Regions from separate parts of the Rhizobium sp. SEMIA 4085 genome, predicted to be linked through region 2. Evidence: predicted binding sites of a transcription regulator. Region 2 holds the regulator's gene; the other holds the start of a gene.
The links. Region 2 encodes LexA, which represses DNA repair genes until DNA is damaged. Its sites were predicted from a motif close to TGTTCNNNNTGTGTTCNG; they were not measured.
Positions count from the first base shown of each region.

Region 1: a site for LexA is predicted at 11,721-11,738, ahead of C9413_RS00110 (metallopeptidase family protein). Genes of this name have one in related genera too.

Region 1 is NZ_JABEPH010000001.1:19,300-39,615, reverse strand. Features, by position in the region: gene C9413_RS00145 (protein-L-isoaspartate(D-aspartate) O-methyltransferase) at 233-985, shown strand; gene C9413_RS00140 (class I SAM-dependent methyltransferase) at 1,051-3,531, shown strand; gene C9413_RS32615 (hypothetical protein) at 3,531-4,148, shown strand; gene C9413_RS32610 (hypothetical protein) at 4,314-4,451, opposite strand; gene bfr (bacterioferritin) at 4,840-5,325, opposite strand; partial or broken gene C9413_RS00125 ((2Fe-2S)-binding protein) at 5,291-5,696, opposite strand; gene C9413_RS00120 (error-prone DNA polymerase) at 5,843-9,298, opposite strand; gene C9413_RS00115 (DNA polymerase Y family protein) at 9,295-10,743, opposite strand; gene C9413_RS34370 (hypothetical protein) at 10,754-11,698, opposite strand; gene C9413_RS00110 (metallopeptidase family protein) at 11,863-12,300, shown strand; gene C9413_RS00105 (DUF1737 domain-containing protein) at 12,302-12,508, opposite strand; gene C9413_RS00100 (CoA ester lyase) at 12,505-13,428, opposite strand; gene C9413_RS00095 (hypothetical protein) at 13,540-13,770, shown strand; gene leuD (3-isopropylmalate dehydratase small subunit) at 13,860-14,468, shown strand; gene leuB (3-isopropylmalate dehydrogenase) at 14,649-15,761, shown strand; gene C9413_RS00080 (phosphatase PAP2 family protein) at 15,885-16,643, shown strand; gene C9413_RS00075 (MFS transporter) at 16,877-18,763, opposite strand; partial or broken gene C9413_RS34365 (hypothetical protein) at 18,970-19,169, shown strand; gene C9413_RS00070 (aspartate-semialdehyde dehydrogenase) at 19,279-20,313, shown strand.
Region 2 is NZ_JABEPH010000222.1:904-10,030, forward strand. Features, by position in the region: partial or broken gene eno (phosphopyruvate hydratase) at 1-131, opposite strand, end outside; gene C9413_RS20605 (HAMP domain-containing methyl-accepting chemotaxis protein) at 573-2,417, shown strand; partial or broken gene kdsA (3-deoxy-8-phosphooctulonate synthase) at 2,446-3,285, opposite strand; gene C9413_RS20615 (VOC family protein) at 3,282-4,160, opposite strand; gene lexA (transcriptional repressor LexA) at 4,365-5,081, shown strand; gene C9413_RS20625 (hypothetical protein) at 5,420-5,593, shown strand; gene gltA (citrate synthase) at 6,034-7,323, shown strand; gene lpxB (lipid-A-disaccharide synthase) at 7,349-8,512, opposite strand; partial or broken gene lpxI (UDP-2,3-diacylglucosamine diphosphatase LpxI) at 8,512-9,127, opposite strand, start outside.

The DNA of each region.
Region 1 (20,316 bases), on a different contig from region 2:
AACTCCTTCCTTTTCGAATCCCGTTCGACATCGAGAATCTTTTGATTTCAATTGGTTGAAGGTTCTGCACTTCATCGAGGGTGGGCGGTTATAGTAGGCGCGACCACTTTCCGTCAGCCAGGTCGCCTTTGTTGCGAAGTCTCAAGCCGGAAAGCGGCTGAGAGCCAAGCGAGCCCTGTTCAAAATTGCCTCCGCAGCCACTATACTCTCTGCCTTGGACGGGAGAGAGTTCATGCGTCCACTAGCCCAGTGCCAAACGTTATTGACCGCGGTTCTGGCGGCCGCTGCCGCTGTGGTCTCGACATCTGCGTCCGCTCAGGATCGCCTTGCCGAACGTATGGCGATGATCGAAACAATCAATTTGCACGCTCGCTCAGCGCCGTCAGCCGTCGAGGGCCAGGGCATCGATCCGGTGGTGCTGAAGACGATGGGGAAGGTGCCGCGCCACTTCTTCGTCCCCGAGGAGCTGCGCATGGCGGCCTATCGAGATCGACCGCTGCCGATCGGATACGGTCAGACGATCTCGCAGCCCTTCATCGTCGCGCTGATGACCGACCTGATCAACGTCGGACCCGGTGACGTTGTCCTCGAGATCGGCACTGGCTCGGGCTATCAAGCAGCTGTCTTGTCGCCGCTCGCAGCAAAGGTTTACTCGATTGAGATCATACCGAAACTGGGCGAAAGGGCAGCCGCCCGGCTCGCGGAGCTCCACTTCGACAATGTCGAGGTGAAGGTAGGCGACGGTTATTATGGTTGGCCCGCGCACGCACCATTCGACGGAATCGTGGTGACTGCTGCTGCCAGCCACATCCCCGCGCCACTGGTCGAACAGCTCGCAGGGGGCGGCCGGATGGTCGTCCCCGTCGGAGGTCCCTTCGCGACCCAGTTTCTCATGCTGGTCGAGAAGCGAGTGGACGGAAGCATCACGACCCGGCAGCTGCTGCCGGTGAGCTTCGTGCCGCTGAGGGGCGGTCAGCCTCGATGAGAGTGGTTCACCTGCTGCCGGTCGGTCTCATATCGGCGGCGACCCTTGCCCACGAAGTGCTCCTAATGCGGCTCTTCTCGATCATTCAGTGGCATCATTTCGCCTATATGATCATAAGCATCGCGCTCCTGGGCTTCGGCGCGAGCGGTACATTCCTTGCGTTCGCCCGCCGCCCCCTGGTGGAACGCTATCCCGCCGCGTTCGCAGCGTCGGCAGCCCTGTTCGGCATGACCGCGGTTGCCAGGGTCGCCGGCGCCGAACGGCTTCCGTTCAACGCGCTTGAGATTATCTGGAATCCGGGGCAGCTCGGTTGGCTCGCGGCCAGCTATGCTGTCCTGGTCCTGCCGTTCTTTTTCGGTGCAACCTGTATCGGACTTGCCTTCATCCGCCACCCTGGCCAGATTGGACGCGTCTATGCCTTCGACCTAGTCGGCGCAGGGATCGGTGCGCTGGGCACCGTCGGGCTGTTGTTTCTTGTCCCTCCCCCTGCAGCAGTGTGCTTCGTCGCAGCGCTGGGATTCGCCGCGGCTGCCCTCGCCGCGACCGACATGGCTCGTCATCGTTGGCTCGGCGTGGGCAGTTTAGGGCTTGCAGCCTCGCTCATCGCGGTGTGGCTACCACCGTCCTGGACGGACCCCGGCCCGCATATGTCGCAGTACAAGGGCCTGCGCATGGCTCTCGAAGTGCCGAACGCGCGAGTCGTCGAGGAGCGATCAAGCCCGTTGGGACTGCTGACGATCGTCGAGAGCCCGACCGTGCCTTTCCGGTACGCGCCGGGCCTCAGTCTCGCCAACACCCAAGAGCCGCCCGCCCAACTCGCCGTCTTCACCGATGGCGACAGCATAACGACGATCACCGCCTATGGCGGCGATCCGGCGACAGTTGCATATCTCGACCGGACAACGGCGGCGCTCCCGTACCGCATCCTTAAGCGGCCGCGAATGCTGATCCTTGGTGCCGGCGGCGGCGAGCAGGTGCTGCTCGCGCTGCGCGCCGGAGCCGACACCGTGGATGCCGTAGAGCTCAACCCGCAGATGATCGACCTTGCTCGCAATCGCTTCGCGGATTTCGCCGGCAGCATCTTTAGCCGCCCGAACGTGCATCTGCATTTGGCCGAGGCGCGCGCCTACGCCGCGGCTACGGACGAGCATTACGACCTGATCCAGATGCCGCTCCTTGACTCTTTCAGTGCGGCCGCGGCCGGCGTACAGACCATGCATGAGAACTACACCTACACACTAGAGGCGCTGCGCGATTACCTCGCAGTGCTGAGACCGGGTGGTATCATCGCCATCACGCGATGGCTGCGGGTGCCGCCACGCGACATCCTCAAGCTGTTCGCCACGGCTACCGCAGCGCTTGAAGCTGATGGCGTGACCGAAGCAGGCCGGCACCTCGCCCTGATCCGCAGCTGGAACACTGCAACCCTCCTCGTCGCCAAGTCGGCGTTCACCGGCGAAGACGTCGCAGCCATCCGCGGCTTCGCGGCCGAGAATTTCTTTGACATTTCCTGGGCGCCGGGCATCTCGTCAGCCGACGTGAACCGTTACAACCAGCTCGACCAGGAGTATCTTTACGAGGGAGCCCTCGCCCTCCTCGACCCCAAGAAGCGGGCCGATTTCATCGAGCGCTACAAGTTTGATATTGCACCGGCCACTGACGATCGGCCTTATTTCTTCGACTTTTTCCGCTGGCGCGCCCTGCCCGAACTCCTAACGCTGCGCACCCAAGGTGGGGCAGCGATGCTCGACTGGGGCTACCTGATCCTGGCGACGACCCTCGTCCAGGCCGCGATCCTCAGCGCCGTCCTGATTCTGCTGCCGCTCTGGCTTCGCCGGCGGGCACTCGCAAGAGGAGTACATCGACTGCGCTTCGGGCTTTATTTCCTTGCCTTGGGCCTGGCCTTCCTCTTCATCGAGATCGCCTTCATTCAGCGCTTTGTGCTGTTCCTCGGTCATCCGCTTTACGCTGTCGCCGTCGTGCTTGCGGGATTCCTTGCCTTCGCGGGTCTGGGTAGCGCCCTTGCCGCACGCTGGATGGCGGTCGTCGGACGCGGGTCCGCGGTGCGCGGCATTGCACTCGCCGTCATGGTGATCGCATGCCTGGCTGCCACCTACCTGGTCGCGCTGCCTTTGGTATTTGAACGGCTGCTGGCATTGCCGGATGTCGCAAAGATCGCGATCGCACTCCTCCTCATAGCGCCGCTCGCCGTCTTCATGGGCATGCCCTTCCCCCTCGGCCTCGGTCACGTTGGCGCCTGCTCGGAGGCGTTTATCCCCTGGGCGTGGGGGATCAATGGCTGTGCGTCGGTGCTGAGCGCGATCCTCGCGGTACTGCTTGCAATGCATATCGGGTTCAATGGCGTCGTGGTGATCGCCATCATCCTCTATCTTGTCGCCCCGGCCTTACTCGCCGGGTCGTGGGACCGATACGTTCCGCAGACGCCGCAAGGCTTTGTTCCAGATCAGGACCGTACGCGAGTTAAACCAACGCCTGAACATCCGATCCGTTCAGGGAATGCGTCAATCGAATCCTGGAGGGGATGATGTCCGTAGCCCTCGTCGCACATTGCGACTGGAGCATCGATCGACAGAAACGCTGGACGTGCGTCGCTGTTTACGACGGTAGCCGTTGGATGATATCGGCGCCGGAGCCCGTCGGTGATACGGCGACACTACTGCCCCGGCTACGGCAGCGAGCCAAAGTCGATGGTGCGACGCTTGTGGGCTTCGACTTTCCGATCGGATTGCCGGAGGTTTATGGCAGGGCGATCGGGCTTTGTTCTTTCCGCGAGGCCTTGCAGACCTTCGGCACGGGTTCCTTTGCGGATTGGTTCGTGGTCGCCGAGCATCGCCGCCAGATCTCGCTGCACCGTCCGTTCTATCCAATGCGCCCGGGCGGCACGCAACGCCAGCATCTGTTCGACGCGCTGGGAGTGGCAACAGGTAACGATCTTCTCCGGCATTGCGAGCGTGCCACCGGCGAGCGGGGAAATGCCTGCATGATCTTCTGGACGTTGGGCGGCAATCAGGTCGGTAAGGCCGCGATAACCGGTTGGCGCGAGATCATCGTCCCCAACCTTGCTGAGATCGCCCTCTGGCCGTTCGACGGCGGGGTCGACGCCCTCGCGAAGCCTGACGTCACCATCGTCGCCGAGACCTAGCCCGGCGACGTCTATGGCCAGCTCGGTATCCCCCGCCGCCCCCTCTGGAGCAAGCGACAGCAATCAGGCCGCCAAGCCATCGGCCACCATCTCATCCGTTGGCTCGCTGCACGCCCGCAGGTCGACGGGACGGCTATACGCGAAGCCATTTCCGACGGATTTGGGTCAGACAAAACCGGCGAGGATCGTTTCGACGCAACGGTCGGCCTGTTCGGTATGCTCGATGTGGTAGATGGCTACCGTGATGACGGCGTCCCGGATGACAAGGTTATTGGTCAGTTGGAAGGTTGGATCCTCGGCCAAGCAGGCGCAAGGGGCCGTGGTTCTCAACGGCGCGGGGGACCGCCATGAATGCCCTTATTCGCCACCGGAAACGCGCTAAGAGCATCGTTCCCGCGAAGTACGAGGAGACTTGGATCGAAGATCCCGATCGTCCCTCCGGCATTATCGAGGCGCCACCGGCCTCGCAATGGAAATGGCCGACCTCGTGCGTGCGTCGGGTCGCCGACGACGCCAAAACGGGACCCAGCACGTCCAAAAAAACAAGGAACTGAGAGAAATTAACCGCAATTAGCTGGGATCCTGGATGCGGCGCTCGATGGAACGCAATTCCATCCCTGCGCAACACGCGTCCTGGACGTGAAGAACCAACCGGCCGCATATTTGCGGCCGGTTGGTTTTGAAGGTTTAGTCACTCGGCCTCGTTGGCAGAATCGGCGTTCAGCTGGCCATACTTGGCTTCGCCGATCTTCTCGAGCAACTCGAGCTGCGTTTCGAGGAAGTCGATATGGCCTTCCTCATCGGCAAGAAGCTCCTCGAAGAGCTTCATGGAGACATAGTCACCGGCGTCATGACAGATGTCACGCGACTTCTTGTAAGCTGTGCGGGCATCATACTCGCCGGCAAGATCGGCTTCCAGAACTTCCCTGACGTTCTGGCCGATGCGCAGCGGAGCAAGCGTCTGCAGGTTTGGATGCCCCTCAAGGAAGATGATGCGCGCGACAAGACGGTCGGCATGATGCATCTCTTCAATGGATTCGGCGCGCTCCTTCTTGGCAAGCTTGGTATAGCCCCAGTCTTCCAACAGGCGGTAGTGAACCCAATATTGGTTGACTGCGCCGAGTTCGAGGAAAAGTGCCTCGTTAAGCCGCTCGATGACCTTTTTGTCGCCTTTCAATGTCCGCTCTCCTGTTTTCTTCATGGAATTGTTTCAGGCGGGACATGAAATCAAATATCTCGTCATCCGTCGAGTCGCGACGGGCATGATATTCCTCGGTGGTCTGGATGATGAGGTTGACGACGTTGGGGAAACAACCACAGCAACGGCCGCGCTTTTCCATCGCATGATAGACCTTCGCAGGCACGATAAGCTGCCAACAGTCTTCATCGAGAAGGTCGTTGATGACCTCCCGGATTTCCTTGTCGGTTATATAGTTGCAACTGCAGACGAGCACGTCTTCATTTCCAAACATGACACTGACTATCGTGTTTTCTGCAAAAGAAGATGGTGCGTGTCAAGAAAAAAATCGAGGTAGAAGGCGCGGCCAGGAAGAGGAACCGCTGAACGGACCATCTCGGTCCTGATCGCACTGGCGTCCCCGCGGACATAAACGTGACGGGGGCAATCACTGGGCGCGTGGGGTGTCTCATGGCTGGGCACGCTGACATGGGCAACATCATCTATCGCTAACCCATCAATGAAAGTTGCGCCCCTTCGGCATGACCTTTGCGGTCTCCCCAGCATTCGCCTCAATGCTTGTTGATATCACTCGCCGTTCGATGGCCGCCTTTTTTAGGATATGCGTTATCTTTTTTCCACGCGGATCGGCCGTCGGCCGCATAGCCTCGTCGGCGCGTTCGCAAAGACCAAAGCGCTGCACCTCCTTCTGCAGAAGGCCGAGAGCGGGTGTCATATCTTCGATATGTTCGACAACAGTGTGAATGACGCCGCTCTGACTTTGCAATTTGCCATGGATTTTCACGAGCCGCGCCCCCATGACAACCGAGCGGTATTTCTCGAAGGCGTTTTTCCAAACGATAGCATTGGCAACACCCGTTTCATCCTCAAGCGTCATGAAGATCACGCCCTTGGCCGAGCCCGGGCGCTGGCGCACCAGCACCAGCCCGGCAATCGTCACCCTCTTTCCGTTCGGCACGGCCAGAAGATCGACATTGCGTGTAATCCCTGCTCTTTGGAAATCCTCTCGCAGGAAGGAAATCGGGTGCCCCTTCAGTGACAGCGAGAGATAGCGATAATCCTCGACCACCTGCTCGCCTGGCAGCATTTCGGGCAGTGTCACCCTCGGTTCGACTTGGAGATCGACATTCGACACCCGATCGAACAAAGGCAGCCTCTCTGCGGCACTTTTCACATCAAGCGCCCGCGCCTCCCAGAGCGCCTCTCGCCGCGACAAGCCGATGGAACCGAACGCATCGGCATCTGCCAGCCGTTCGATATCCGATTTTTCGAGGCCCGAGCGCAGCCATAGATCACGGATCGAGCTATAGCCGGCACCTCGATTTGCGATCAATTTCGCCTTTATCATGTCGCCGGAAAGGCCCTTCACCTGCCGCAAACCGAGGCGAACCGCCCTCTTCGTCCGGATGATCTTGTGCATGTCCCTGTGCCGGAAGTCGATCTTTGACTTGTCGAAATGCGCATCCTCCAAGAGGCAATCCCAATCCGAACGATTGATATCCACCGCACGAATTTCGACGCCGTGCTCCCTGGCATCCCGGACCAATTGCGCCGGCGCATAAAATCCCATCGGCTGCGAGTTCAGCATCGCCGCACAGAAGACATCGGGATAGTAGGCCTTTATCCAAGATGAAGCATAGACGAGCAACGCGAAGGAAGCCGCATGGCTTTCCGGAAAGCCGTATTCGCCGAAGCCTTTGATTTGATTAAAACACTGCCGCGCAAATTCAGACGAATAGTTTCTCGAAACCATTCCGTCGATGAATCGCTTCTCGAAATTGCCGATCGTGCCGGTTCTCTTGAACGTCGCCATCGCCCGTCGAAGCCGATCGGCTTCCGCCGGCTTGAAGCCTGCAGCGGTGATAGCAATTTGCATTGCCTGCTCCTGAAACAGGGGAACACCGAGGGTTCTTTCCAGCACCGCCTTCAATTCCTTGCTGGGATATTCGATGGGTGTTTTCTGCTCCCGTCGCTTGAGGTAGGGGTGCACCATATCGCCCTGTATCGGCCCCGGCCGGACGATTGCCACCTCGATGACGAGATCGTAGAATTCCCTTGGCTTCAGTCGCGGCAGCATGCTCATCTGCGCCCGGCTTTCGATCTGGAAGACGCCCAGCGTGTCGGCCCGGCACATCATCTCGTAAACCGGTTTGCCCTCCTCCCCATGCTCCTTGTTGCCGAGATCGGCGAGCGTTTTCTTCACATCGTAGTGCAGCTGAAGAAGTTCGAAGGCCTTGCGAAGACAGGTCAGCATCCCAAGCGCCAGAACATCAACCTTGAGAATCTTGACATTGTCGAGATCGTCCTTGTCCCACTCGATCATGTAGCGGTCCGGCATCGCCGTCTTCATGATGGGCACGACTTCGTCGAGCCGGTCCCGGGTGATGACAAATCCGCCGACATGCTGGGTAAGGTGGCGCGGAAAGCCGAGTAGCTCGGACGCATATCTGAGGACGTTCTTCGTCACCGGATCGCTCATGTCGAGACCGGCCGCCTTTGCATCGCGCTTCGACAGATTGTCTTCCGACCAGCCCCAGACGAGGCTGCTGATTGCCGATTGGACATCTTCCGAAAGCCCGAAGGCCTTGGCGACCTCGCGGCCAGCAGAGCGGGTGCGATAGGTGGTCACCCCCGCTGTCAGCCCGGCATGCTCTATACCGTATCTTTTATAGATGTACTGGATGACTTCTTCGCGCCTGTCGTGCTCGAAATCGACATCGATATCCGGCGGTTCGTCCCGGTCCATCGAGATGAACCGATCGAAAAGCAAGGTGGCCTTGTTCGGATCGACTTCCGTTATTTCAAGGCAATAGCAAATGACCGAATTCGCAGCCGATCCGCGGCCCTGGCACAGAACCCCGAGCTTGTAGCGGGCGTGTTGAATGATCTTGTAAACTGTCAGGAAATAGGAAGCGTAGTTTTTCTGCCTGATGAGATCCAGTTCATAATCGATCTGTGTCACGATTTTCTGCGGAACAGGCTGCGGGTGGTAGCGCTTTGCAGCTCCGGCCCAAGTCAACCGTTCGAGCGTTGCATACGGCGTTTCGCCAGGATCGTTTTCAGGCGGATAATTGTGCTCCAGCTCCTTGAGCGAAAAGGTCAAGCTGGAGAAGAATGCGCGTGTATTGTCGATCGCGTCGGGATAGTCCTTGAAGAGGCGCCCCATTTCCCGCGTTCCCTTGAGATAGCGCTCTGCATTCGGCGCCAGAAGGAAACCGGCTTCGGCAATCGGAACATGCTTGCGGATCGCAATCACGATATCGGAGAGAGGCCGCCGGTCTGGATGATGATAAAGAGGCTGATTGGTCGCGATCAGCGGAATGCGGTTGCGGGCGGCAAGCATGGAAAGGATTGCAAAAACCTGTTTGTCGCGGCCATCATAAGCCGGCGCTAGCGCCATATGGACCTTCTTCCGAAAGCGTTTTCGAAAACGCTGCAGGCAATTCTCAAATGCTAGCTGACCAACGGCATCATTCACAACGAGCCGGTCAGGAACAAGGGCGAGCATCATCTCGTCTCCCCATTCCATGATCTCCGCCTCGGTGAGAATGCAGGAGCCTTTCTCCGCCTCCGGCTTTAGATTCCCGGCGCTCAGAAGACGGCAGAGATGCGCCCATCCTCGCCTGTTTTGTGGATAGGCAAGAACATCCGGAGTTCCATCCGAAAAGACGAGACGCGCACCTGGCTGGATGCGGATTGGATCGGGAATGATCTGCTTCTTCTCGTCCTCTTCCAGAAGGCCGGCTTCCTTCCTGTCGAATTTTTTCCTGATCTCCTCCGCCTGCGCATGTGCCCGCACGACCCCGGCAACCGAATTCTTGTCAGCAATCCCGAGTCCGCCGAGCTTCAGGCAAGCTGCCTGCACCACCATCTCCTCGGGACTGGAGGCTCCTTCAAGAAACGAGAAGTTCGTTCTCGCACCAATTTCGAAAAATGCGGGCGTCGTGCTCATGCAAAGAGCCCATGCATGAACCAGCGAGGAGGAAGTTCATGCCCGTAAAAACCTTCGCGATAGATCCAGAAGCGGTGACCGGCATCATCCTCTATTCGGAAATAATCGCGTGGCTCGGCATCCGCGCCATCGGTCCACCATTCCATGGCAAGCCGCTCCGGTCCCTCGCTTCTTGCCACGCGATGCTGCATGCGCCGCCAGCGGAAGATTTGCGGCGGACCGTCAGGCACTTCGGCAAGCAGGGCCTCCACTTGCTCCGGCCTGGTAAAAAGCCGCAGGGGACGCTCACATCTGGAAGGAAAAGGATTTCCTTCCTCCGCCTTGCGGTGTGCCTGAAGGCCTTCCATGGCGGGAATTGCAATCGCCGCCCGCTCCGGCACATGGCTCTCGCGCAGTTGAAATCTCTGCAGGCAATCGGCGCCGAGGCGGGCTGCGATTTTGTCGATGAACGCCGCAAGCGATGTCTCCCTCTGTCGGCTTCCTTCGAAATCCCCCTGCGTCGCATTGAAGGGATCATGGCGCAGCACATTCAGCCGCAGGATTTCAAAGCCGTAGCCGGCATCGAGATCGTCGTGGATTGCCTGCAGACGCTCGCTGAAAAGCGAAGCGATATGCTTCGGATCCCTGAGAGGCTGCGAGGCGCCGACGGGAATCCTGAAGACCCTGCCGTCGACGCGAAACAGCACGAGTTCGAATACACGGCCGCCGGCGCCGCGTGCCTCAAGCGAGGCTTTCAGTGATTGGGCGATCTGGCCGGTGAGGGCGAGGATATCTTCTTCCGTACCGATCGGCTCTATGAGGCGTCGTTCGGCGGAAAGACTGGCAACGGGCCGCCGCGGGGAAACCGGCTCCTCTTCCACTCCAAGCGCCTGGTCGAGCCTGAGCAGGAGTTGCGCGCCGAAACGGCGGGCCAACGGCGCGCGTGGAGTAGACAGGAGGTCGACGATATATTTGAGGCCGAGCTTCTTCAGTGCCTCGACGGTCGCTTCCTCCAGCCGAAGGGCTGCGACCGGCAGTGGTGCCAGCACATGTTCCATTTGATCGGTTTCGATGACGCCACCATCCCCGAATCGGGAAACGGCCCAGGAAAGGCCCGGCGACGAAGAGATCGCGCCGCGGACATCGAACCCCATATGGAAGAGCCGGGAAAGGATATCCGTGAGCATGGCCCTTTCGCCGCCAAAGAGATGGGCGCAGCCGGTAATATCCAGAAACAGCCCGTCCTTGCCGTCGAATGCCACCAGCGGCGTATAACGGTCGCACCAATCAGCGATGCCCTCGAGAAGCCGACGATCGGCCGCCAGGTCTTCCTCGATGACATCCAGAAGCGGGTATATGGCACGCGCTTCGGCCACTCCCTGGTTTTTTTTCAGTTTGATCCGTTCCGCCACCTCGTCGAGCGCCGTTAGCCGCATGGCATTGTCGAGCCGTCCAGAACAGACGATCGGCGGCGCATCAGGGCGTCCGGCCGAACGCCAGGATAGACCCCACCTCTTGCGGGCGATCCTGTCGGTTGGAAGGTGGGGAAAGCTGAGCGACAGAATGCGCTGATTGCTCGCCTGGAGAACGAGTGCGCTCTGGTTGGCTAACGGGCAAAAACCGGCGGTCATGAGGGTTCCACTCCAGAAGAAAGGAGAGGGGAGCCGGGTTGCGGCTCTTCTCCAGGATGAGACGAAAAACCGGATTGCCGATGCCGCCATCTAACATCGAACCATCCGGCAGAGGCCGTGCGCTGGCTGGCGCAGGTTCGGCACGCAATCGGAAAATGGCGCTGCTCGCCTCCTCCTCGCCTCCCTGCCGCAACAGAAAAAGCGGGCGGCCGGAAGCCCTTGCCCGCATGCTCAATCGCCGGCTTTCTGTAAGACCGAATTGGACCGGATTGCCGCGCACCTCCAGGATCGTGGCTGGGAAGAGGCCGCTTTCGACAGCCGTTTCGGCAAGCCACAGCGCCTCTTCCAGCTTGTGTGGCGAGGCCATGAGAAAGCGTTCCGGCTCCAATCCGAAATCCTTGAGGCCCACAGCATAGGGATGCCCTGCTTCCATTGTGCATATTCTGTCACCAATCCAAAAAACCGGCATGCCATCCGCCGTCTCCTGCCGCTGCAGCCAGGCGGCTAGCGCCAGCACGAAACCGCTGGGGCCGGCCGCATCCCGCAGCATCGAAGACCGGACTTCGGTAATGCCGTTAAGCGGCAGACCGCCTTCAAGCGCTTCATCGAGAATGGGAATGTCAAAGGACAGACGCAGCGGCGTGTTTGCAGGTCTTAAATAGGTTTCATCACCAGCCGCAAAAGCTTCTTGCGCCGCCGCCGCAAGCGTCGGTGCCGGCTTGCCTTCGAGTTTCGCAATGGTTTCGCGGAGCGCACAAAGCTGCTCGCGCGCCACGGCCGTCTGCGCCACGACGTTCACTCCAAAGTCAGATTGTTCCTGTTATGTTCTTATGGATTCCAGAGCTTTCTAAAAGAGTCAACACCCAATTCTTATGAATTTATTCCTGCCTTTGATTCCACACTCGAAAATCACCCGCAAAGGTTCTATATGGGCGCCAAAGGAAGGGAATTTTCATGGCCCGCATAGACAAGAGCGAGGATTGGCGGGACCGCCATGCCCCAACGCTCAGCACATTCGAGTCCCTGGCGATGGACGCCTATAGCCACTTGCCGGATGAATTCCGCTCGCTCACCGACAATCTAACGATCGAAATCGAAGACTTTCCCGACGACGATGTTTTCGAGGATATGGCGCTGGAAACGCCGTTCGACCTGCTTGGCCTCTTCGAAGGCCGGGGTATTTCCGAGCGCTTCACGGTCGAGACCGGCGAGATGCCCAATCGTATCCGCCTCTACCGGCGTCCCATTTTGGATTATTGGGCGGAAAACGATGAAACGCTCGGAGACATCATCACCCATGTTCTCATCCATGAGATCGGTCACCATTTCGGGCTGAGCGATGACGACATGGAGCGGATCGAAGCGAGCGTCGAGGAGGCCGTCGAGCGCTGACCTATTGCTCGGAGAGCTTCATCTCCGGATGATAATCCTTGCCTTCGACCTCTTTGACGATCGCCTGGCCGGCAATCACCTGGCCGGTCTGAATATTGTAGGTCAGCGACGGTGCACCGTGAAGCGACCAGCCCTTGTTGAGCGCATCGGTTACGCGATGGCAGAACGCGGCGTCGTCCTGGCCGGTCAAAAGGCGATAGAGCTTCATGATAAAGGCTTTCGTTCAATAGTCTGGCGTTCGGAAATCAGGCGGGCTTTATGGACCAGGCTTTCCGCCTGGACAAGATGCAGCCGCTCAATCATCCGACCGTTCAAGGTGATGACGTTGAGACCTTCGGCCGAAGGATCGGCGAAAGCGGCAATGATTTCTTCCGCCTCCCGGATGGCAGCCTCATCGGGAGCAAAGTGCCGGTTGGCAGCCTCGATCTGCATCGGATGGATCAGCATTTTGCCATCGTAGCCCATGGCCCGGGCATGCGCGCATTCGGCCTCGAAGGCATCTACTTCCTTAAAATCATTGAAAACGCTATCGATCGCATCGAGACCATAGGCGCGCACGGCGAGGATGACCTGCATCAACCATGGCACGAGATAGGTTCGGCCCGGTTGAGGCAGAACGCCGGTCTCCTTGCGCAGATCGTTCAGCCCGACGACGAAGCAATCGAGTCTCGAGCCGAGGGTGCGGCCAGCCTCTGCGATTGCCGCCGCGTTCAAGATACCGCGCGGCGTCTCGATCATCGCCCAGATACGCAAGGTCTCTGGTGCATCCGCATCAGCAAGAAGGTCGCTCACGGCCATGACATCCTGCGGTTCGTCCACCTTCGGCAAAAGTACCGAATCTGGCCGAAGCGCCTGTACTAGCTCCATATCGGCATGGCCGAAAGCCGACGAAAGTGCATTGATGCGGATGATCTTTTCCTTGTTCGTAAGCGGCTTGCCCGAAAAGAAGGTTTTCAGGTTTTCGCGGGCCTCCTCCTTCTTCTCCAGCGCCACGGAATCTTCGAGATCGAAAATGACGGCATCGCAATCGAGGGCATGGGTCTTTTCGAGCGCTCGGAGATTGATTGCGGGAACGCTCAGCACAGAGCGGTGCAAACTGAAGGAACGGATGGGCGAATTCTGGCTCATCACGAATGTGTGCCAAGCTTTGTGAAGAGTGACAAGACAACAAAAAGCCATGCTTGACTTGCAGAAATAAAAAACAAGGACCACATTCCTTTCGAAGAAAGGTCTAAACTCATGCAGAATATACGCTCCATCTTCCTCATGCTGGCAGGGATCACTGTATTCGTGGCGCTCGCTGCTCTCACCTTTTCGGTGACGCTCGCCGTTGGCGGTATCCTGACCGTGCTGATGGCTGGCCGCGCGCTTTCGATGAAGATGAAGCCGGCGCCCGTCCGCGCCAAGGCTCAGCCAAAGCGCGAAATGCGCATCTGGAACGACGGCCGCGGCACGATCATCGATCTCTAAACGCGCCCCAAGATTCTCCTTCATTTTTACGGCGTTTTGCTCTATTGCCGGAGCAATCGTTGAAAAACGGCATACAAAGGCAGGTTTCCATGGAAAAGTTCGTGAAGCTCACGGGCGTTGCAGCACCCCTCCCGGTCGTCAATATCGACACGGACATGATCATTCCCAAGGATTACCTGAAGACCATCAAGCGCACCGGCCTCGGCACGGGCCTCTTTGCAGAAGCCCGCTACAACGAAGACGGCACGCCGAACCCGGATTTCGTGCTCAACAAACCGGCTTATCAGAATGCCAAGATTCTCGTTGCCGGCGATAATTTCGGCTGCGGTTCCTCGCGCGAGCATGCCCCGTGGGCGCTTCTCGATTTCGGCATCCGCTGCGTCATCTCCACAAGCTTCGCGGACATCTTCTACAACAACTGTTTCAAGAACGGCATTCTCCCGATCAGGGTCAGCCAGGAAGACCTCGACAAACTGATGGACGACGCTTCGCGCGGTTCCAACGCCATCTTGACGGTTGATCTCGAAAACCTGGAAATCACCGGCCCGGACGGTGGTTCGATCAAGTTTGACCTTGACGAATTCAAGCGCCACTGCCTGCTGAACGGCCTTGACGATATCGGCCTGACGCTGGAGAAGGCCTCTGCGATCGACAGGTTCGAAAAGTCAAACGCCGCGTCGCGTCCCTGGGCAGCTTAATCGCCCGAACGCGAGCATGCGATCAAGCCGGGCTTCTACCCGGCTTTTTCTTTGCTTCCAAGCCAGGATTCACATCGCCATCGTGAGGCAGCAAACCGTACCGATTCAGCCGTTCTGTTCCTTGAAATGGCGTCCGGCGGGGTCTAAGAAGCCGCAGCTTGTTTTTCCGCGGAGGGTTTCATGACAGCGCGCAATCTTTTCCTGCTGCCGGGCGACGGCATCGGTCCCGAGGCAATGGACGAGGTCCGCAAGATCATTGCTTACATGAACGAGGCGATGAACGCCGGCTTCGCCATCGGTGAAGGCCTTGTCGGAGGCTGTGCCTACGATGCGCATGGCGCGGCCATCTCCGAAGACGACATGAAAAAGGCGCTGGCGGCGGATGCCGTTCTCTTTGGTGCAGTCGGCGGTCCGAAATGGGACAGCGTGCCTTATGAAGTGCGCCCGGAAGCGGGTCTTCTGCGCCTTCGCAAGGACCTGGAACTCTTCGCAAACCTGCGCCCGGCAATCTGCTATCCGGCGCTTGCCTCCGCCTCCTCGCTGAAGCCTGAACTTGTCGAAGGTCTCGACATTCTCATCATCCGCGAACTGACGGGCGGCGTCTATTTCGGCGAGCCGAAGGAGATTATCGATCTTGGCAACGGCCAGAAACGCGGCATCGATACGCAGGTCTATGACACTTATGAAATCGAACGCATCGCCGGCGTCGCCTTCGAAATGGCCCGAACCCGTCAAAACCGTGTCTGTTCCATGGAAAAGCGCAACGTCATGAAGTCCGGCGTGCTCTGGAATCAGGTCGTGACCGAGACGCACAAGGCAAAATATTCCGACGTCCAGCTGGAGCATATGCTGGCCGATGCCGGCGGCATGCAGCTGGTACGTCAGCCCAAACAGTTCGATGTCATCGTCACCGACAACCTCTTCGGCGACATGCTTTCCGACGTAGCGGCGATGCTGACCGGCTCGCTTGGCATGCTGCCGTCTGCTTCTCTCGGTGCGCCGGATGGCAAGACAGGCAAACGAAAGGCGCTCTACGAACCGGTCCACGGCTCCGCTCCCGACATCGCCGGCAAGGGCATCGCCAACCCGATTGCGATGATCGCCTCCTTTGCCATGTGCCTGCGTTATTCCTTCAACCTCGTGAAGGAAGCCGACAATCTTGAGAGGGCGATCGCCAACGTTCTCGACAAGGGTATGCGCACGGCCGACATCATGGCCGAAGGCGCCAACAAGGTTGGAACTGTCGAAATGGGCCAGGCGATCCTTGCCGAGTTCAAGACGCTTTCTGCCTGATATTTCACGTGAAACGCTTCTCCGCCCTTCGTATCTATCGGTACGGAGGGCTTTTTATTGAAGGTATCAGTTCCGGTTCCTATGTCCTGCAAACGACGAAGGGCAAAACGACGAAGGAATGGAATGAGCAATACCGCCGATCACAAACCAGGCTGCCGATCCTATCTTTGCAAGCGCTACGACGCCCGACGCACGATCCATCGCAGAGTTCCCTGGAAGGCGTTCACGCTTTCCGCGATCAATGTGGTCGTCATTGCCTTTTTTGTCTTCGACAGACCGCTCGGACAGGCAGCCAAAAGCCTCTCGCCTCCCTTGGTATCGATCGCCGGCGACGTAACGGATATCGGCCGCCTTGCTTGGATCCTTGCGGGGCTTTGCACCGTTCTTGCTACCGGTTACGCCGTTCGCCGACGGCTTTGGAAGGTCCGCCGTCAATTCCGCATGGCCTATTTCGTCCAAATGACGGCATATGTCGGGCTTTCCGTCATCCTGGCCAGTGTCTGTGCCAACGCCTTGAAATTCCTGATCGGGCGGGCGCGTCCGCTTATCTATGAGCAGGAGGGCATTTTCAGTTTCTCGCCCTTGAACATGGATTTCCTGCATCAGAGCTTCCCATCAGGTCATTCGGCCAATATCGGCGCGCTCTTTGTGGCACTCATCCTCCTTTTTCCGCACGTCAGGCTCATTTTCATCGGTATCGGGCTCTGGCTCGGTGCAACCCGCATCATCATCGGCGTCCATTATCCAAGCGATGTCGTAGCGGGACTGGCACTCGGTGCCTGGCTCGCATTTGCCGTCTCAATCCTCTTTGCCCGCTTCGGCCTGGTCTTTGCTGTCGGTCGCGAAGGCTGGCCTGTGCCACGGCTCAGCAGGCTTATTTGAGTTCTGCGTAAAAAACTGTCGTTACCGTCTGCTGCCGTTGCTGTTGCTAAAACACTTTTCTAACGGATGACTTTTCGAGGTAGTCATGGATGACCGCGATCGTCTATTCGCGCTACGGGCTCCATTCAACCCGGGTCCTGACGGACGGCCGACGCCGAAAGGGCTTTTGCGGATAAAAAAACCGGCGCCTTTGGAAGGCGCCGGGTCCCGTTTCTCAATTCTGATGGTTTGCCTCAGTCCATCGTGCGGATATCGCGGTCTTTGGTTTCCGGCAGGAAAATCATGCCGATGACCAGGGTGATGCCCGCAAAGATGATCGGGTACCAGAGACCGTAATAGATGTCGCCCTTGAAGGCGCTCATCGCGAAGGCGGTTGCCGGAAGCAGACCACCGAACCAGCCGTTGCCGATGTGATAGGGCAGCGACATGCCGGTATAGCGGATACGGGTCGGGAAGAGCTCGACCAAAAGGGCAGCGATCGGCCCGTAGACCATCGTCACGTAGATGACGAGGACCGTCAGGACAGCGACGACGCCTACCCAGTTGAGCCTTGCCGGATCGGCAACCATGGTGAAAGCACCAGCGTTGGCGACCGTGTAGACAGCCATGTCGGTGACGCCCTTGGCCTCGTCGGCTGTCAGCAGCTTGTCGGTCACGAGCTTGGAGGCTGGGACCGTCTCCTTCTGACCTGCACGAAGCGCATCAGCATTGAGAGCCAGCTCCGGATTGGCGGCGATAAAGGCATCGAGCTTGGATTCCGGAACCTTGGCCGCACCGCGAACCAAGGGGTAGCCAGCGTCGCGAAGCGCGATGTTGATGCCCTTTTCGAACGCGCCGTTCATGGCTTTCGCCTTATCGCCAGCGGCAGCGGCATCATAGCTGGTAATCGTGTCGTCGGCGATTTTAACCGTGGCGGCTGAACCGGCGGCCCCGCTGACAACATCATAGGGTACCGAATTCTTCGTCAGGAATGAAGTGGCGATATCGCACGAGGTGGTAAACTTCGCGGTGCCGGTCGGGTTGAACTGGAACTTGCAATCGCCCGGTGCCGCAGTGACCGTTGCGCGGATCGTGGCCTGTGCCTCTGCAAGCGCCGGATTGGCGAAATTGGTCAGAGCCTTGAACAGCGGGAAGTAAGTCACCATGGCGAGCAGAAGGCCGGCCATGATGATCGGCTTGCGACCGATCTTGTCGGAAAGCCAGCCGAAGAAGACGAAGAAGCCGGTGCCGAGCAACAACGATGCAGCGACCATCAGGTTGGTCGACTGCGCGTCGACTTTCAGGATGTTCTGCAGGAAGAACAACGCGTAGAACTGACCGCAATACCAGACGACGGCCTGCCCCATGACGGCGCCAAAGAGCGCAAGCAGCGCCACCTTAGCGTTGCGCCACTGGCCGAAGGCTTCCGTCAGTGGCGCCTTCGAACCCTTACCCTCGGCCTTCATCTTCTGGAAAGCCGGTGACTCGTTCATCTTCAGACGGATCCAGACGGAAACGCCAAGCAGGACGACCGAGACGAGGAATGGAATACGCCAGCCCCAGGCGGCGAAATCGGCGGCGCCAAGCATGGACTGGACGAAGAGAATGATCAGCAGCGAAAGGAACAGGCCGAGCGTTGCCGTCGTCTGGATCCATGACGTGAAGAAGCCGCGCCGGCCATGCGGCGCATGTTCGGCCACATAGGTCGCTGCACCACCGTATTCGCCGCCGAGCGCCAAGCCCTGCAGCAGGCGCAGAGCGACCAGGATGATCGGAGCTGCAATACCGATTGACGCCGCACCTGGAAGGATACCGACTAGGAAGGTTGACAGACCCATGATCAGGATCGTGATCAGGAAGGTATACTTGCGGCCGACCAGATCGCCGAGGCGGCCAAAGACCAATGCGCCGAACGGGCGCACCAGGAAACCCGCTGCAAAGGCGAGCAGCGCGAAGATGTTTCGCGTCGTTTCCGGATACTGGCTGAAAAAGGTAGCGCCGATATAGGTGGCGAGTGAACCGTAAAGATAGAAGTCATACCATTCGAAAACAGTCCCGAGCGACGAGGCGAAGATGACCTTCTTCTCCTCGCCTGTCATCGGGCCGACTCTCGCGTCTCCGACGCTTGCGACATTTGCCATTGTCTGTCCTCCACAGAGTGATAAGCAACGAGACGCGCCCCAAGCTCTCCTCAAAGCATCCTTGGACGCAACTCGCCTGACGAGAGTGTGACAGAAAAGGATTCGGAGAAAGAGAGCGGCTTTGGGATTATGACTTTAGTCTAATGCCTATGCACAGATTGTCGCAGGCGAGGCTTCTTCCGGTTTGGGCCGCAACCTCTGCCCAAGTGCTCGACAGAGAGCAAGGTTGCAAAAACCTTGACTCCTGTGGAAAACCTTTTATGAGCAACGGCGGAAAGGAATATCCATGGTTCGCGACGAACACGCCATTGCTGCGCGCAATGATCTGGCACCGGGTGCCGGGATGGATATTGCTGTTCCGGTTTCTTCCAAAACCAAGGCCAAAACGACGACGAAAACCGTCTGACGTCTCTGGCCTGCCGCTCTCTCCCCGGCCCGGCTGGGGACAGGAAGCCGCGATCGTTTCGCGCCTTCCCCCTCACCGGACAGAGGAGAGAAGAGAAAGAGAGCTTGAAATGGGATTCAAAGTTGCAGTTGCGGGAGCGACCGGAAATGTGGGCCGGGAAATGCTCAACATCCTCTCGGAGCGCGGCTTCCCCGCCGACGAAGTCGTGGCGCTAGCCTCCGCGCGTTCGCAGGGTACGGAAGTTTCCTACGGTGACCGGACACTGAAGGTTTCCAATCTGGAGAACTACGATTTCTCCGATACCGACATCTGCCTGATGTCTGCTGGTGGCGAGGTGTCCAAGAAATTCTCGCCGAAGATCGGCCAGCAGGGATGCGTCGTGATCGACAACTCCTCCGCCTGGCGCTACGACGCCGACGTGCCGCTGATCGTTCCTGAAGTGAACCCGGATGCCGTGACGCAGTTCACCAAGCGCAACATCATAGCCAACCCGAATTGCTCGACCGCACAACTCGTTGTGGCTTTGAAGCCCCTGCATGACTTCGCCAAGATCAAGCGCGTTGTCGTCTCGACCTACCAGTCGGTTTCCGGCGCAGGCAAGGACGGCATGGACGAACTCTTCAACCAGACACGCGCCGTCTTCGTTGCCGATCCGATCGAAAACAAGAAGTTCACGAAGCGCATCGCCTTCAATGTCATTCCCCATATCGACGTCTTCATGGAGGATGGCTACACCAAGGAAGAATGGAAGGTTCTAGCCGAGACCAAGAAGATGCTCGACCCGAAAATCAAGGTCACGTGCACGGCGGTACGCGTTCCGGTTTTCATCGGCCATTCGGAATCGGTCAATATCGAGTTCGAAAACGAGATCACCGCCGATCAGGCGCGCGAGATCCTGCGTGACGCTCCAGGCTGCCTCGTTATCGATAAGCACGAAAACGGCGGCTATATCACGCCTTACGAATCTGCCGGCGAAGACGCGACCTATATTTCGCGCATCCGCGAAGATGCGACCGTCGAGAATGGCCTCAATATATGGGTGGTGTCGGACAACCTACGCAAGGGCGCTGCTCTGAATGCAATCCAGATTGCGGAGCTCCTCGTCAACCGCGGGCTGATCAAGCCACGCAAGAAGGCCGCCTGACAC
Region 2 (9,127 bases):
CCGGTCGAGGCGCCGGACGGCACAGCCGCACGGCCCATGCTGCCGTCTTCGAGATAGACATCGACTTCAACGGTCGGATTGCCACGGCTGTCGAGAATCTCGCGGGCGATAATGTCGGTAATTGCAGTCATGATCTCTTCCTGCTCGGTGGGTGATTAATCGTTCGAAGCCTGTTTAATCGAAGGCACGCAAATTACAATGCCACACCGACGACACACGGCATGGTATGGCCTATAGCCCGAATATGTCAGGCTTTTGAAGAAGCCGCTCGCACCCCATCGATCCCTGTCGCGAGCTTGCTCCGGCTTTTCGGAACCTCAGGTTTTGAAATGATACCCGGTCACTTTCGATCTGGTTGTAAATTTATCGGTCAGTAACCAATCAATATTATAATTAATACTCAGTGAGGAAATACTGCCCCGCTTCCCGGCAAGTAGTATTGCATGATGCGCTTCCTCGTGCGGTCCAAATCCGCTTGGTTATACGGATCTCACGATTTCAGGTCCCTCGAAAATTCCAGAATAATTTCAAACGAACAGCATCTGTTCGCTATTCACTTCATGGGGCGCAGGATGAAACTCAATATTGCACGCAGCCTTGCTATTTTCGCGATGGTCGTCGCCGCGGGATTGATCGCTTCGATCGGCATACAGAATTATGCCTTCAATAAGCTGCGGGTGAACGGCGAGATGTACAAACAAATCATCTACGGCAAGGATCTCGTCGCCGATATACTGCCGCCGCCCCTCTACCTCGTTGAGTCTTACATGCTTGCGCTCGAAGCGGTGCAGCGCCCCGGCGTTGCCAAGAATAACGTCGACCGCATAGAAAATGTCCTGAAGCCCGCCTACGAGGACCGCCGCAAATATTGGCTGGCGACCGCGCTCAGCTCGGACCTCAAGCAGAAGCTCTTGAACGATGTCCTTGTCAAAGGCGAGGTGTTTTGGAAGGTGATGCGGGAGGAACTCGCTCCGGCCATTGTCAAGAATGACTCCGCAGTCATTCCGGCGTCCTTCGAAAAGCTTGCGACGAATTTCCATATCCATGAAAACGCCGTCAACGAACTCGTCGGTATGGCGAACACCTTCCTGGCGTCCGCTGAAAAGGACGCCGCCGAACAGACACGCATCCTTTCGGCTATCACGCTCGCGGCTGCCGCAGTCTCGCTCTGCCTGCTTCTTGGCGGCCTTTACGTCTTCCGCCGCCGCGCCATCGTGCCGATCTCGGCGATGCGCGACTATATGGCGATCCTTGCCGGCGGCGACTATTCGAAGGATGTGCCCTTCAGCCGGCGTGCCGACGAGATCGGGGAGATGGCGCGCGCCGTCCCCGTCTTCCGCGAATCCGCCGAAGAGCGGAACAATATCCGTGCCCGCCAGGATGCCGAACGTCAGGCCCAAGCACAGCGCGATGCGGCGCTTGCCGCTGCCAATGCAGACGAGGAAGCCATCCGCGAGGGCGTCATCGCCAGCCTGAGCCGCGGCCTGGAACGGCTCTCCGGCGGCGATCTCACGGTCCAGCTTAGCGAGCCTTTCGACGCAGCCTACGAGAAGCTGCGCGAGCAGTTCAATTCGAGCGTCCGCACGCTTTGTGAAGCGATGAAGGAAATCTCGATCGTGACGAATGTAGTAAGGAGCGGCTCCGGCGAAATCGCATCGAGCACAAACGATCTGGCCCGGCGAACCGAACATCAAGCCGCCTCGCTGGAGCAGGCGGCCTCGGCGCTCGACCAGATCACGGTCACCGTCAAGAACTCGTCGGTACGGGCCAAAGAAGCCAACGTGATGATGACGGCGACAAAGGAAAGCGCCAGCTATTCGGCAACCGTCGTGCACGAGGCGGTCGCTGCGATGGAGGAGATCGAGACATCATCTGCACAGATCGGCGAGATCATCAACGTCATCGACGAAATCGCCTTCCAGACCAACCTGCTCGCGCTCAATGCCGGCGTGGAAGCCGCCCGCGCCGGCGAGGCCGGAAAGGGTTTTGCGGTGGTTGCACAGGAAGTGCGCGACCTTGCCAGCCGCTCCGCCAATCTGGCAAAGGAAATCAAGCAGCTGATCGAGACGTCTTCCAGCCAGGTTTCGGCCGGCGTTGCCTTGGTCAACCGCACCGGTGAAGCGCTCGGCAATATCGATCAGCAGGTTCTGAAGGTGACCGCGTTGATCGAGTCGATCGTGCGTTCCTCTGCCGAACAAACGACCGCTCTCCTGGAAGTCAACGCCGCCGTCAACACTATGGACAGCGTCACGCAGCAGAACGCGGCGATGGTTGAACAGACAAATGCCGCCTGCCGCGAACTCGGTGACGAGGCGATACACCTCAATCACCTGCTGGCCCGCTTCCTTCTCGATGACGTAACGACGTCCGCCGCAACGCGGTCGTACTCAAGCCAAAGGATGGCGCTCGCCGGTTGACGGCGGGCACCTTCGGCCAGGATCGCTCCGCCTTGGCGACGGCGTCGAGGGCCAACAGCTTTTCCAGAAGCCGCGGCATGTCGTTCAAGTACACCATATTGGGGCCGTCGCAGGGGGCATTGTCCGGATCCTGGTGGGTCTCGATGAAGACACCTGCAACTCCGACCGCAACCGCCGCCCGCGCCAGCGTCTCGACGAACTGGCGCTCCCCGCCCGACGTCGTGCCCTGGCCACCTGGCTGTTGTACGGAATGGGTCGCATCGAAAATGACCGGAGCCCCCATGGCCGCCATGATCGGCAGCGAGCGCATGTCCGAGACCAGCGTATTGTAACCGAAGGACGCGCCACGCTCACAAAGCAGAACGTTCGGGTTGCCGCTCTGATTTAGCTTGGCGAGAACATTCTTCATGTCCCAGGGAGCGAGAAACTGGCCCTTCTTGACATTGATGACACGGCCGGTCTTCGCGGCTGCCACAAGCAGGTCCGTCTGACGGGAGAGGAAGGCCGGGATCTGCAGAACGTCCACGACCTCGGCGACCAGCGCGCATTGCTCTTCCGAATGGATATCTGTCAGAACCGGAATGCCGAGTTCCTTCTTGAGGTCGGCGAAGACTTTCAAGCCCTTCTCTAGACCGATACCGCGTTTGCTCGACAGCGAAGAGCGGTTCGCCTTGTCGAAGGAGGTCTTGTAGACGAGCCCGATGCCAAGCTTGCCGCAAAGCTCCTTGAGCGTGCCAGCAACCATGAAGGCATGGTCGCGGCTCTCCATTTCGCATGCGCCGGCGATCAGCGACAGCCTGCCACTGTTGGAAAATACGACGCGGCCGGCACCTTCGCCGACTGCGACTTCGGAATTCGTATTGCTCATCGGGTCTCCTCGAAGGCGAAGATCGCGCCTTGGCCGGGCGCAGGCTTCACCAGGACTCTGTTGTTCTTGCGTGTATAGGGCATCCCGTTATCAGCCAAAAGCGCTTCTGTCACGGCAAGATCGGTGGTGCGGAAAACGATAGCGCTGCCTCTCAGACCCTTATCCACGGTTAACGGCACCGAATCGAAATAAGCCTCCACCCCTTCCGGCGACAGCAGACTGATCCTGACATTCGCTGCCGCGATCGCCACGCCAAACGGTGTCCGCTCAATTTCTGTCGTAGACACGGCCAACTGAAGGAACGAGCCGAAGGCTTCAGGCTCGGGCGCGCTTAGCACCATCTCCGAGATACCGGTTGCACCGTTCGCGTGCTTTTCTAACGCGCTCCGATCGGCCGGAGAGGCGTTGATGCGCTGGCAGTCAAACAGGAAGAAATCCGGCGCCCGAAGATCGGCGGCAAACGCAAGCTTGAAAGTGCCTGTCGATTGCGACCCGTCCGGCATCTTGATCAGGCGCGAAAACTCCAGCATGGCGCCGCCGCTCTTTCTCGCACGCACGAAATGAGCATGATCGGCGTCCGCGTCGTCCGTGCTGAATGCTGCCGCAGAGAATCCGTCATTGCCGCACCGGAAACGAAAGGCCTGGTCGCGCGCCACAAACACGTTTCCGTGCCGCACTGATTCTTCACATTCTTTCGCACTCGCGACGCCAAGCGGCTCGAGGTAGGTCTTGTCGGCGAAAAAAACGCAAGCATTCACTGTGCCGAAAGGATGACGGCCCTCGGCGGCAACCGTGAACCCCAGTCGTCCCAGCCGCTCCCGCGCGAGATCGATGTTGGTGACCGGTAGAACAAGATGATCCAACGGATGCTGCATGGCGCCAGGTCTCCATTTCCTGTGCTGAAGATGTGTGCCGCTACGTGGTCAATGCAAGCTGAAAGCGATGATCCGGCAAACAAAGTTTCCGAAAATGACCGGTATTGGGACGAAGTTTTACGAAAATTTAGGTACTTGCGGAACACATATGGAACATATAGTGTCTGTTCTGGCTTTGTTTCACGAATTTGGGGTTAAACTTCGATGCTGACACGCAAACAACAGGAGCTTCTCCTCTTCATTCATGAGCGTATGAAGGAATCCGGCGTTCCGCCATCCTTCGACGAAATGAAGGATGCACTGGATCTCGCGTCCAAATCCGGCATCCACCGGCTGATTACCGCTCTGGAAGAGCGCGGTTTCATTCGTCGCCTACCGAACCGCGCCCGCGCGCTTGAAGTGATCAAGCTGCCGGAAGCCTACAGCCCGAGCATGCAGCCCCGCCGCGGCTTTTCGCCGAGCGTCATCGAGGGCAGCCTCGGCAAGCCGCAGCCTGCTGCCGCCGCGCCGAAGCCGGCGAACGAAGACAATAACAGCTCTATTTCGGTTCCCGTCATGGGCCGCATTGCGGCAGGCGTGCCGATCTCGGCGATCCAGAACAACACGCACGACATCAACGTTCCGGCCGATATGCTCGGCTCCGGCGAACACTATGCGCTTGAGGTCAAGGGCGATTCGATGATCGATGCTGGCATCTTCGATGGCGACACGGTCATCATCCGCAACACCAGCACCGCCAATCCCGGCGACATTGTCGTGGCACTGGTCGATGACGAGGAAGCGACGCTGAAGCGGTTCCGCCGCAAGGGTGCGTCCATCGCGCTTGAAGCGGCGAACCCGGCCTACGAAACGCGCATCTTTGGACCGGATCGCGTGAAGGTTCAGGGTAAGCTCGTCGGCCTTATCCGCCGCTACCATTGACTGGCAGCGCGTCGCCGGCAAAGGCGCCGGCGCGCCAAGCTCTACGGGCAATCGAGTTTCTCGAAGGCAGTTGTTCAAAGCACGGTTCGACGGCGCCGGTTTTCCGCGAGGTTTCATCCGCGAAATGCACTGCGCCATTGGCAGGCGCCGAACCGCAACCTTGCCCGCGTGACGGACGATGTCCGCGGCATCGCAAGCCGGGCGTGGCACCGTTTCGCATCGCATTGCTTACCTCTTCCTGCTGCCGCGATGAAAAGTTTGCATCCCCCGTCTTTTCGCGGGTCGCAGCGCGCCTCACGGCTGCGATCGGTCAAAGCCAAAGCGCTGAGCATGGCCATATGATCGAAGAAGGCGGCGAAAGATTCGTGCCGGACGCAAACCAGATCGCCGCCCAAGCTCGAAAAAACCGTCGCAATGCGCAGGCGCGTGCCCTGAGCGGCTCCTTCGCTCGCCATTTGCAGGCCGAAAGCCGGTATGCATCCACAATGACTGATCTGTGGCTATTGGGGTGAACGGTGGCTATTGACGGGCGAGCGCTGTCCTGTTGCCGAAGGCTCCTTCCCGCATTCCAAAAGCGCAAGCCGGGAAGCTCGCAAACTGCTTGTCCGCGACATCTACAGAAGCGGAAATGCGCAGCTCAGCCGTTTTCAACTCCGGCATGCACCCAGCATGCCGACAGCCTATGAATACAACCAGAATGCAGCCCTGAGGGCGTTTCAGCAACAATAATCGATTGAAAAAAGACCAAAAAATTGGATTGCAAAAAGCCGAATTAAATCATTGGCTTCCGCTATGCGCCTCCGGCATCGCAGGAGTGTCCAAAAGTTGATACTGCGATGCACAAAATGGCGCCACGGTAACTTGGCATTGGCGCTCTGATCATATAGCTATCGGAGAGGACGCTTAACCCTATGGCGCTTTTATGGCGCCGCCGCCAGTTTGGAGGATCAGCATGACGGATCAAAGCGCAACAATCAAAATCGGCGACAAAACCGCCAATCTTTCCGTGAAAAGCGGAACGATCGGTCCGGACGTCATCGATATTGGTGCACTCTATAAAAACACCGGTTCCTTCACGTACGATCCTGGTTTCACCTCGACCGCTTCCTGTGAATCGAAGATCACCTATATCGACGGCGATGAAGGCATTCTGCTGCATCGCGGCTACCCGATCGAACAGCTTGCTGAACATGGCGACTTCCTGGAAGTCTGCTATCTACTGCTTTACGGCGAATTGCCGACGGCTGCCCAGAAGAAGGACTTCGACTACCGCGTCACGCATCACACCATGGTGCACGAGCAGATGTCTCGCTTCTTCACCGGCTTCCGCCGCGACGCCCATCCGATGGCCGTCATGTGCGGCTGTGTCGGCGCTCTGTCTGCCTTCTACCACGACTCGACAGACATCACCGATCCGCATCAGCGCATGGTCGCAAGCCTACGCATGATCGCCAAGATGCCGACTATCGCGGCCATGGCCTACAAGTACTATATCGGCCAGCCCTTCGTTTATCCGAAGAACGATCTCGACTACGCCTCGAACTTCCTGCGCATGTGCTTCGCGGTCCCGTGCGAAGAATATGTCGTGAACCCGGTCCTCTCGCGCGCCATGGACCGTATCTTCATCCTGCACGCCGATCACGAGCAGAACGCCTCGACCTCGACAGTTCGTCTCGCCGGCTCTTCGGGCGCCAACCCGTTCGCATGCATCGCGGCCGGCATTGCCTGCCTTTGGGGCCCGGCTCATGGCGGTGCCAACGAGGCGGCGCTCAACATGCTTTCGGAAATCGGCTCGGTCGAGCGCATTCCGGAATATATTGCCCGCGCCAAGGACAAGAATGACCCGTTCCGCCTGATGGGCTTCGGTCACCGTGTCTACAAGAACTACGATCCGCGCGCCAAGATCATGCAGAAGACGACGCATGAGGTCCTCGCCGAACTCGGTCACAAGGACGATCCGCTTCTCGAAGTCGCGATGGAGCTGGAACGCATCGCGCTGACCGACGAATACTTCATCGAAAAGAAGCTCTACCCGAACATCGACTTCTATTCCGGCATCACGCTGAAGGCGCTGGGCTTCCCCACGACGATGTTTACGGTGCTCTTTGCGTTGGCCCGTACGGTTGGCTGGATCGCCCAGTGGAACGAGATGATCGAGGATCCACAGCAGCGCATCGGCCGCCCGCGCCAGCTCTATATCGGCGAACCGCTGCGCGACTACGTTCCGGTTTCGAAGCGCTAAGCCGCTTCCGCCCGAAAAAACCCGGTCAGAGACGGCCGGGTTTTTTCCTGTCCAGAATGTCGAGAACGATATCCGCCGCTTTCTCGCCCGGCGGCTTTTCCGTCTGCATGCGCTGCCAGACAAGGTCGAAACCTTCGAGCATTGCGCGCCGCTGGAGCGTGTCGCTGGAAAGGCGTTCCATCCAGCGCGCCAAACTCGCGCCACGAACGACCTCGTTGATATATTCGGGGACGACGGCATAGTCGGCGATCAGATTCGGGATTGCTCCTGTCCACGTCTTGATGCGCCGCGTCATCATCGTGATGATCCAGTCTGTCTTATAGACTGAGACTGTCGGCACGCCTGTAAGTGCAAGCTCGAGGATGACAGTCCCCGAGGCAGCCATTGCCGCATCGGCCTCCGCGAAAGCTCGCCATTTCTGTTCATTGCCAATCAGGATCTCCGGTTTCGTTTCCCAGTCCTCCACGAGGTTGCGAACCATCGATTCCCTGCGGCTGACGGTCGGCATGAGAAACCGCATTGTGCCACCGCGGGCGACGAGCTCATTGACGGCATCGCGAAAATAGGGAAGCAGCTTTGTGATCTCCGACGAGCGCGAGCCCGGGAGCAGCATGATCGTTTTCCGGCCCTCGCCGACGGTCCTGAGCTTTTCTGCCCGGCCGCGCCTGGCGGCAATCAGGTCCGCATCCGCCGTCAACCTGTGGCCGACATAGGTCGTCTGCGGTCCGCCGAGCTGCTCCATCACCGCGGGCTCGAACGGCAGAACGGCCAGCACATGGTCGACATAACCGAGCATCTGCTGGGCGCGATATTCCTTCCACGCCCAAACGCTGGGACAGACATAATTGACGACCGGGAGTTCCGGCAGGGCTTCGCGAACACGTTTGGCAACGCGATGGGTAAAATCCGGGCTGTCGATGATGAAAAGAATATCGGGCTTTGCCGCAACGATTGCAGCCGTCGTCTGCCTGATGCGGGCGACAAGCTTCGGCAATTTTCCAAGCACCTGTGTGATGCCCATAATCGAAAGCTCGGAGAAGTCGAAGAGCGACTTCAGCCCCTGTGCCTCCAGCGCGTCGCCGCCGACGCCGACAAGTTCAATCCCGGCATGCCTGCGCTTCAGTGCAGCCACGAGATCGGCGCCGAGAAGGTCTCCGGAAACCTCGCCTACCACGATCGCGATCTTCATCACAGCCCCCATGACGGCAGGCCGCGATCGAGCCCGCAGACAAAAAGCCCGGCTTCGTCGGCTGCCTTGATCACAGCCTGGCGATCCAGCACGAGAGCACGTCCCGCCTCGATTGCAATTCCCGCCAAACCCGCCGCCTTGGCATTCGTCACCGTGGAGAGGCCGATCGACGGAAGGTCGGCGCGGACATCCTGCTGCGGCTTGCAGAGCTTGACCAGCACGCCACGGCGGCGCGGCGATATACGCCCGGCGCCACGCAGCGATGCGACGCGCTCAAGCATTCCGTCGGTCCCTTCGGCGCCTTCGAGCGCCACGATGCGTCCGCCGACGGAGACTGCGCCCTGCCCGACATCGAGCGCACCAAGCGCTTCGGCGGCTGCTGCCGCCTTCAGGATATCGATCTTGTCGTCATTCCCCGGCGACATGGCGCCGATCGGCCCGACAGCCGCCAGCAGGTCGGGGGCAATATCCTGCGCGCCGACGACCCGCCGACCGTCGTCTTCGATGAGCTTGATGACCATCTGCAACACGGTATCGTCGCCGCCCGAAAGCAGCGTACGCACCACACCCGGCATCTTTGCCACCGTCCACCAGGTTGGCCTCAGTTCCCGCCAT